2 regions of the Streptomyces sp. NPDC059008 genome follow, and region 2 is predicted to be linked to the other one. Evidence: riboswitches for the same ligand, from Rfam matches in the RefSeq annotation. Region 2 holds a riboswitch; the other holds the start of a gene.
What was found. A riboswitch is a leader RNA that binds a small molecule or an ion and turns the genes downstream of it on or off. The one in region 2 is predicted to bind cobalamin.

Region 1 (3,571 bases), on a different contig from region 2:
GAAGGTGACGGCGGTACGGACCGTGGCGTCCAGCTTCTCCCAGTCCATCTCACCGTCGTCACCCAGGTGAGCGGCGAGGTTGACCGACCCCAGGTTGCAGACCGCGGTCTCCCCGTCGTCGGTCACCTCCAGGATCTCCGTGCACAGGTTGGAGGAGTGCACGACCTGGCCGGGCTCGGCGGTCTGGTTGGCGGTGCGGTTGGCGGCGTCCTTGAACGTCATCCAGCCGTTGCCGGTCTGCGCCAGGGTGCGCATCATGCGGGAGTACAGCACCCGGGCCGGGATCTGCTTGAGCGCCCGGCCCTCGGCCTCGGCCTTGCGGTAGGCGGCGTCGAACTCCTCGCCCCACAGGTCCACCAGCTCCGGGGCGTCCGAGGGGGAGAACAGCGACCAGTCGGCGTCCGCCTCCACCCGGCGCATGAACTCGTCCGGGATCCAGTGCGCGATGTTCAGGTTGTGGGTGCGGCGGGCCTCCTCACCGGTGTTGTCGCGCAGCTCCAGGAACTCCTCGATGTCGGCGTGCCAGGTCTCCAGGTAGACACAGGCGGCGCCCTTGCGCCGGCCGCCCTGGTTCACGGCCGCGACCGAGGCGTCCAGGGTGCGCAGGAAGGGCACGATGCCGTTGGAGTGCCCGTTGGTGCCGCGGATCAGCGAACCGCGGGCGCGGATGCGGGAGTAGGACAGGCCGATGCCGCCGGCGTGCTTGGACAGCCGCGCCACCTGGTGGTAGCGGTCGTAGATCGAGTCCAGCTCGTCCAGCGGCGAGTCCAGCAGGTAGCAGGACGACATCTGCGGGTGGCGGGTGCCGGAGTTGAACAGCGTGGGGGAGGAGGGCAGGTACGACAGCGAGCTGGTGAGGCCGTACAGCTCGGCGACGTCGTCCAGGGCGCGTTCGCTGCCGTCCTCGGCGAGGCCGCAGGCCACCCGGAGCAGGAAGTGCTGGGGCGTCTCGATGACCTGACGGGTGGTGGGGTGGCGCAGCAGGTAGCGCGAGTGCAGGGTGCGCAGCCCGAAGTACCCGAACCGGTCGTCGGCCCCGTCGGCGAGCGCCTGGTCGACCAGGGCGTCCAGCCGGGCGGCGTGGGTTCGAACGAACTCCGCGGTCTCGTCGGCGATCAGCCCCTCGCGGTGGCCGACTGCGACGGAGGCGGAGAAGGCGACCGCCCCCTGTGCGGCCGCCTCCTCCGAGATCGAGAGGGTGAGCAGCCGCGCGGCGAGCTTGGAGTACTGCGGCTCGTCACCGATCAGTCCGGCCGCGGCCTCGATGGCCAGCGACCGCAGTTCGGACTCGCCCGCGCCCTCGTACCGGCCGCGCAGGGCGGCGGCGGCCACCTTGCCGGGGTCGGTCGCGGTCAGGTCCTCGGTCAGCTTCGTCAGGGTGCGCAGCAGCGCGACGCCCGGACCGTCCTGCCCGTCCTCGCCCGGACCGCCGCCGGCGGGGGTGGCGGGCGTGGTCACCGCAGGCTGCACGACCTCGGCGTCTGACGCGGGTTCCGTTGGCGCGATGGTCACGTGATGCTCTCCCTCACTCGGCGGGGGCCGGGAGGGGCGGGACGCGACGGCCGCACGCGCGCATGCGGCACCCCGTGACGGTCAAGGGTGCGCGGGCACACCGCGCGGCGTCCACCGACCCAACCCTCGGGGCCCGGACGTATCGACGTCCGCACCGATGGCGGTGCGGGCGTACCGTCGGCAGGTCCTCGGACTTCACGGGCGCGCGGCAGGGCCCTCATCGGGCCACTGGGCGCGCTCTTACACCGTTGCGGGACAGTTCCGGATTCCCACCGGATTCCCCTGCGGCGACAGCGAGGACGAGCATACATCTTGTGCTGCTCCCCGCGTGCACCCCCACATCTTGTGTCGCTTCCTCATACCACTCCGACAGGTGTGCGAAGTGCCAGGGGGCGGGGGAGCGCCCGGAACGGCCCTCGGGCCGGGCCTGGAGCGCCTTTCAGGCCACCTCCCGCGCGAACGCCCAGAGCGTGACGCCCGGTATCGGATCCCAGTCCCGCTCCTCGGCGCGCGCGAATCCCAGCCGCCGGTAGAGCCGGTGCGCGGGCAGCACATGACGCGGCGTGGACAGCACCATGCCGCTCAGCCCGAGCGCCCGCGCCCGCTCCAGACACGCCGCCACCAACGCCTCCCCGACCCCTCGTCCGCGTCCCTCGGGCCGCACCGCGAGCATCCGGAACTCCCCCTCGCCGGGCCGCGCCAGCTCCGCGTACGGGCTCCCGTACGCGCTGAAGGTGACCGTCCCCACCACCCGCTCCTCGGGCCCCTCCACGGCCACCAGCACCTCGGCCCGCTCCGCCCGCTCCGCCACCCTCCGCAGCGTCGCCGCGTAGGTGTCGCTCTCCCCGGATACCAGCAGCCCATCGGCCAGATAGACGGCCACCAGCAACTCCCCGACCGCACCGAACTCCGCCTGCCGCACGGGCCTGATCGTGATGTCCATGGGCTCAAGTGTGGGGGGTGGGACCGACGGCGGGGTGGGTGTCGGTGGGCCTGGTTATCGTCGGTGCCACGCCCCGGCTCAGCTCGGCAGTGAGAGGAGAAAGTCCCGTGACCGATTCCCCCGACCGGCCCTACCGCACGCTCACCGAGTACTTCGAAGAGGCTGCTCGGATACTCGCTCGCTCCGACGAGCGCCCTCGGCTGGAGCTCATCGAGGGGCGAGTCAGCAGCAAGGCCGGGCCGGACGGGAACCACGGGAGGACCGTCGCGTGGCTCACCCGCCTCTTCCTGCGGAATCGGCCCGAACTCTGGCTCTCGGCTTCCCAGGGCCTGAAGGTGCAGTCCGGCCGCGACGGACGCGCCTGCCCGGACGGTTTGCTCGCGCACAGCGGGGCTTTCGCGGGTCAAGGGCAATGGGTGGATCCTGAACCGGTCTTGATGGTCGTCGAGATCACCTCATGCGACCCCGGAGCCGACCACCGTGCCCGGGTACAGAAGCCCCGTGCCTATGCGGAGGCCGGCATCCCGCTGTATCTGCTGATCGAGCGGGAAGAACGTCGGCTCACGCTTCACGGCGAGCCCGACGCCTCCCGCTACGAGGACATCCGCACCGTCGCGTTCGGCGAGACGCTTCACCTGCCCGACCCCGTGGATATCACTCTGGATACGGAGCCGCTCAAAGACTGGGCCGCCGCACCCCGAAGGGATGCGGCGGCCCGCGGCCGAGGCTGATCCGGCGCTCAGTGCCCCGCCGGTGCCCCCGCCGTGGCCGGCGGCAGTTCCGCCGAGACGCCCTTGTCGCCGACGTCCGCGGTGTAGTCGCCGGGGCTGGTCTCGTCGACGCCCTCAGGGGCCTTCACGGCCTTCAGGGCGAACGTCAGGACGACCGTCACCACGACGTTCAGGACGAAGGCGGTCAGGCCGATGTAGCCGATCTCGCCGATGCCGGGGATCTCCTTGCTGGAGCCGCCGAAGTGGGCCTGGGTCGGGCTGGCGACGCCGTACGCCGCGAGCGTGCCGTAGAGCATGCCGGCCGCCCAGCCGGTCAGCAGCGCCCAGCGGTGGAACCAGCGGGTGAACAGGCCGCCGACCAGGGCCGGCATGGTCTGCAGGATCC
Region 2 (3,571 bases):
CACTGCGTCAGTCGATCGCCTCGGGACTGCTCGGTTTCACCACGCCAGAAACTGATACCAGTTCTAGTTGGAGGAGTCCACGGCGCCGACCAAATCGCCACCGCCACCCCAACCACCATGCACTGGAGGCGAGTTCAGGCCGCCTTGAAACCAGTTCTAGTTATAGTGAGAGGGCAGGTGCGGGGTGACGGGGCGTACGCGACGGGGTGTACGCCACACCGAGAGGGGACCGGGATGACCACGCAGGTGATCGACCACCGAGGCGGGGTGTGGAGCATCGCCGTCCCCATCCCGGACAACCCGCTCGGCCACACCCTCGTCCACCTCCTGGAGACCGACCGCGGGCCGGTGCTCATCGACACCGGCTGGGACGACCCGGACTCCTGGGACGCCCTCGTCGCGGGCGTGGCCGCCTGTGGCTTCGCCCTCACCGATCTCCACGGCGTCCTGATCACCCACCACCACCCCGACCACCACGGCCTCTCCGCCAAGGTGCGGCAGGCGTCCGGCGCCTGGATCGCGATGCACGCCGCGGACACCGCCGTGGTCCGCCGGACCCGCGAGGCCGAGCCGGGCGAGTGGCTCGACTACCTGATCGCCAAGCTCGCGGGCGCGGGCGCGCCGGACGACCATCTGGCACCGCTGCGGGAGGCACGCGGCAACGGGCGCGGCCGGAGACTGCCCGGCCGACAGGCGGCGCTGCCGGACCGCGGGATCGAGCCCGGCGAGCTGCTCGACCTGCCGGGACGCCGAGTGCGGGCCATCTGGACTCCGGGGCACACGCCGGGGCATGTGTGTCTGCACCTGGAGGAGGGTCATCCGGGCGAGGACCATCCGGGCGAGCGGGCTCGCGGCTTCGGCCGACTCTTCTCCGGCGACCACCTCCTCCCGGGCATCACCCCGCACATCGGCCTGTACGGGGACCCGGACGACAGCACGGTCACCGACCCCCTGGGCGACTACCTCGCCTCCCTCGAACGCGTCGGCCGGCTCGCCCCCGCCGAGGTGCTGCCCGCCCATCAGCACGCCTTCACCGACGCCGAGGGGCGCGTACGCGAGCTCATCGCCCACCACGAAGAGCGGCTCTCCGGGCTGAGAACGCTGCTCCGCGAACCCCTCACCCCCTGGCAGCTCGCCGTGGCCATGGAGTGGAACCGTCCCTGGGAACAGATCCCGTACGGCTCCCGGAACATCGCCGTCTCGGAGGCCGAGGCACATCTGCGGCGCCTGGTGAAGCAGGGGGACGTGGAGCGGGTACCCGGCTCCGATCCGGCGACGTACCGGGCGGTGTGACGCACTTGGGGGGGTGTGACGCACAGGAATGGGAGGGTGTGACGCACAGGGGGGTGTGACGAACCCCGCCGCCTCGGCCTTCCCCGGCTCGTACGTGCGGGGCGGGCCCCGTCCGGGCGCCGGTTAAGGTGTGCGGGACAACTTCATCCGTACCCGATCGGGGGAAGCCGGTGGAAATCCGGCGCTGACCCGCAACCGTGAGGACGGCCGTCGGCCCGCGCACTGCGCGGCGCTCCCGGCCGTACGAGCCGGAGCACCCGTTGGGGCACGACCAAGGCTCCCGCCACCGGAACCGCCGCCCGCCCGGACGGACGGCCCGGTGCGCGGCACCGTCGAGGTATACGGAGCTGAGCCCGGTGCCACCGCGCCCGATCGCAGGATCGGTGCCCGGCGGTCGTCCGAGCGCGGCTGCGTACCACCGCCGCGACCCGACCCGAGAGGCACCGACCCGATGGCCCCCATGGCTTCCATGGCTCCCCAGGCCCCTTCGACGCACCCTGTCGCCTTCCTGGCGCGCCGCGCCGCCATGGCGCTGACGGCCGTGGCGGTGCTGGGCACGGCCACCGCCCCCGCCGCGTCCGCGGAGCCCGCGGCCGCCCCGTCGACGTCGCCCAAGAAGCTGCCCGACGGGCTGTACGGCACCAAGGACCCGCAGTACGACGGTGTCTGGCGGCAGTCGCTCGCGCTGCTGGCGCAGGACACGGTCGGCGTACGGCCCGCGGCCTCGGCCGTGGACTGGCTGGTCGGGCAGCAGTGCGCCGACGGCTCGTTCACCGCCTTCCGCGCCGAGCCGAAGCAGCCCTGTGACGCGAAGGCGATGCGGGACACCAACCAGACGGCCGCCGCGGTGCAGGCGCTGGCCGCGCTCGGCGGGCACGGCGAGACCGTGAAGAAGGCCGTGAGCTGGCTGAAGTCGGTGCAGAACGACGACGGCGGCTGGAGCTCGATGGCCGGCTCGGCCAGCGACGCCAACTCCACCTCCGTCGTCATCGGCGCGCTCACGGCGGCCGGCGAGAAGCCGGAGTCGGTCACGTCGAAGAAGGGCGGCAGGACTCCCTACGACGCGCTGCTGACCTTCCAGCTGGGCTGCGCGGCGAAGGAGGGCGAGCACGGCGCGTTCACCTTCCAGCTCAAGGGCGCGGCGCCGAACGCGGACGCCACCGCGGCCGCCGCCACCGGAGCCCTGGGCAAGGGCTTCGTCGTCGCACCGGCCAAGAAGGGGGCTGACACCCCCGTCAAGCCTCTGACCTGCAAGGACGGCAAGCCGGAGAAGTCCGCCGATGCGGCGCGGGCCGCGGACGGCGGCGCCGCCTACCTCGTCGACCAGCTCGACCGGAACGGACAGCATCTGCTCTCCGCGATGCCGGGCCAGGAGGAGCAGCCCGATGTCGGCAACACCGCGGATGCCGTGGTGGCGCTGGCGGCCGGCTCGCACGGGGCCGCCGCCCAGAAGCCGCTGAAGTGGCTGGAGAAGAACGCCGCGGGCTGGGCCAAGGAGAACGGTCCGGCCGCCTACGCCCAGCTGGTGCTCGCCGCGCACGCCACCGGCGCCGACCCGCGCTCCTTCGGAGGCAGCGACCTGGTGGCCGCGCTGAACGCGACCGGGCCCAAGCCTGCCGGTACCGCCTCGCCGGCCGCCGAGGGCACCGAGGACCACAAGGACGGCGACGGCGGCGTCAACGTCTGGTGGGTCGTCGGGGTCGCGCTCGCCTTCGGCGCCGGCATCGGCTTCCTGCTGAGCGGCCGTAAGAAGAAGAACGCGCTCTGATGCGGCCGAGGCAGCTGCTGCAGCCGATGCGGCGCACCCGGATCGCCGGCGTGCTGCTGCTGGCCGGCGCGGTCACCGGGCTGGCCACCGGGCCGGCCCACGCGCAGGAGTACCGCTACTGGTCCTTCTGGGACGGCGGCAGCGGCGGCTCCTGGGCCTACGCCACTCAGGGGCCGGCAACGGTGCGCCCGGCCGACGGCGCGGTCGAGGGCTTCCGCTTCACCGTCAGCGCCGACTCCGCCGCGGCCGGCAAGCCGCGCGCGGCCGCCGACTTCGACGCGATCTGCCGCGAGACGCCCGCCAAGGACGGCCGCAAGCGGATCGGCGTCGTCATCGACTTCGGCACCGCGGCGGACGCTCCCGACGGCGAGCGGCCGCCGAAGGCCCGGACGGAGTGCGCCCAGGTGGCCGAGGACGCCTCGGCGGGCGAGGCACTGGCCGCGGTCGCCGGGTCGCTGCGCTATGACCCCAATGCACTGCTGTGCGCCATCGCCGGCTACCCGGAGTCGG

Region 1: it holds a riboswitch for cobalamin, as region 2 does, so the genes downstream of both, ACFWZH_RS22405 (ribonucleoside-diphosphate reductase subunit alpha) here and ACFWZH_RS35250 (prenyltransferase/squalene oxidase repeat-containing protein) in region 2, are expected to answer to the same signal.

What each region holds. Positions count from the first base shown of each region.
Region 1 covers NZ_JBHYJC010000019.1:7,618-11,188, forward strand. The annotation lists gene ACFWZH_RS22405 (ribonucleoside-diphosphate reductase subunit alpha) at 1-1,512, opposite strand, end outside; cobalamin riboswitch at 1,674-1,836, opposite strand; gene ACFWZH_RS22410 (GNAT family N-acetyltransferase) at 1,952-2,455, opposite strand; gene ACFWZH_RS22415 (Uma2 family endonuclease) at 2,563-3,186, shown strand; gene mctP (monocarboxylate uptake permease MctP) at 3,195-3,571, opposite strand, start outside.
Region 2 covers NZ_JBHYJC010000056.1:12,721-16,291, reverse strand. The annotation lists gene ACFWZH_RS35255 (MBL fold metallo-hydrolase) at 235-1,293, shown strand; cobalamin riboswitch at 1,431-1,573, shown strand; gene ACFWZH_RS35250 (prenyltransferase/squalene oxidase repeat-containing protein) at 1,745-3,061, shown strand; gene ACFWZH_RS35245 (SCO2322 family protein) at 3,088-3,571, shown strand, end outside.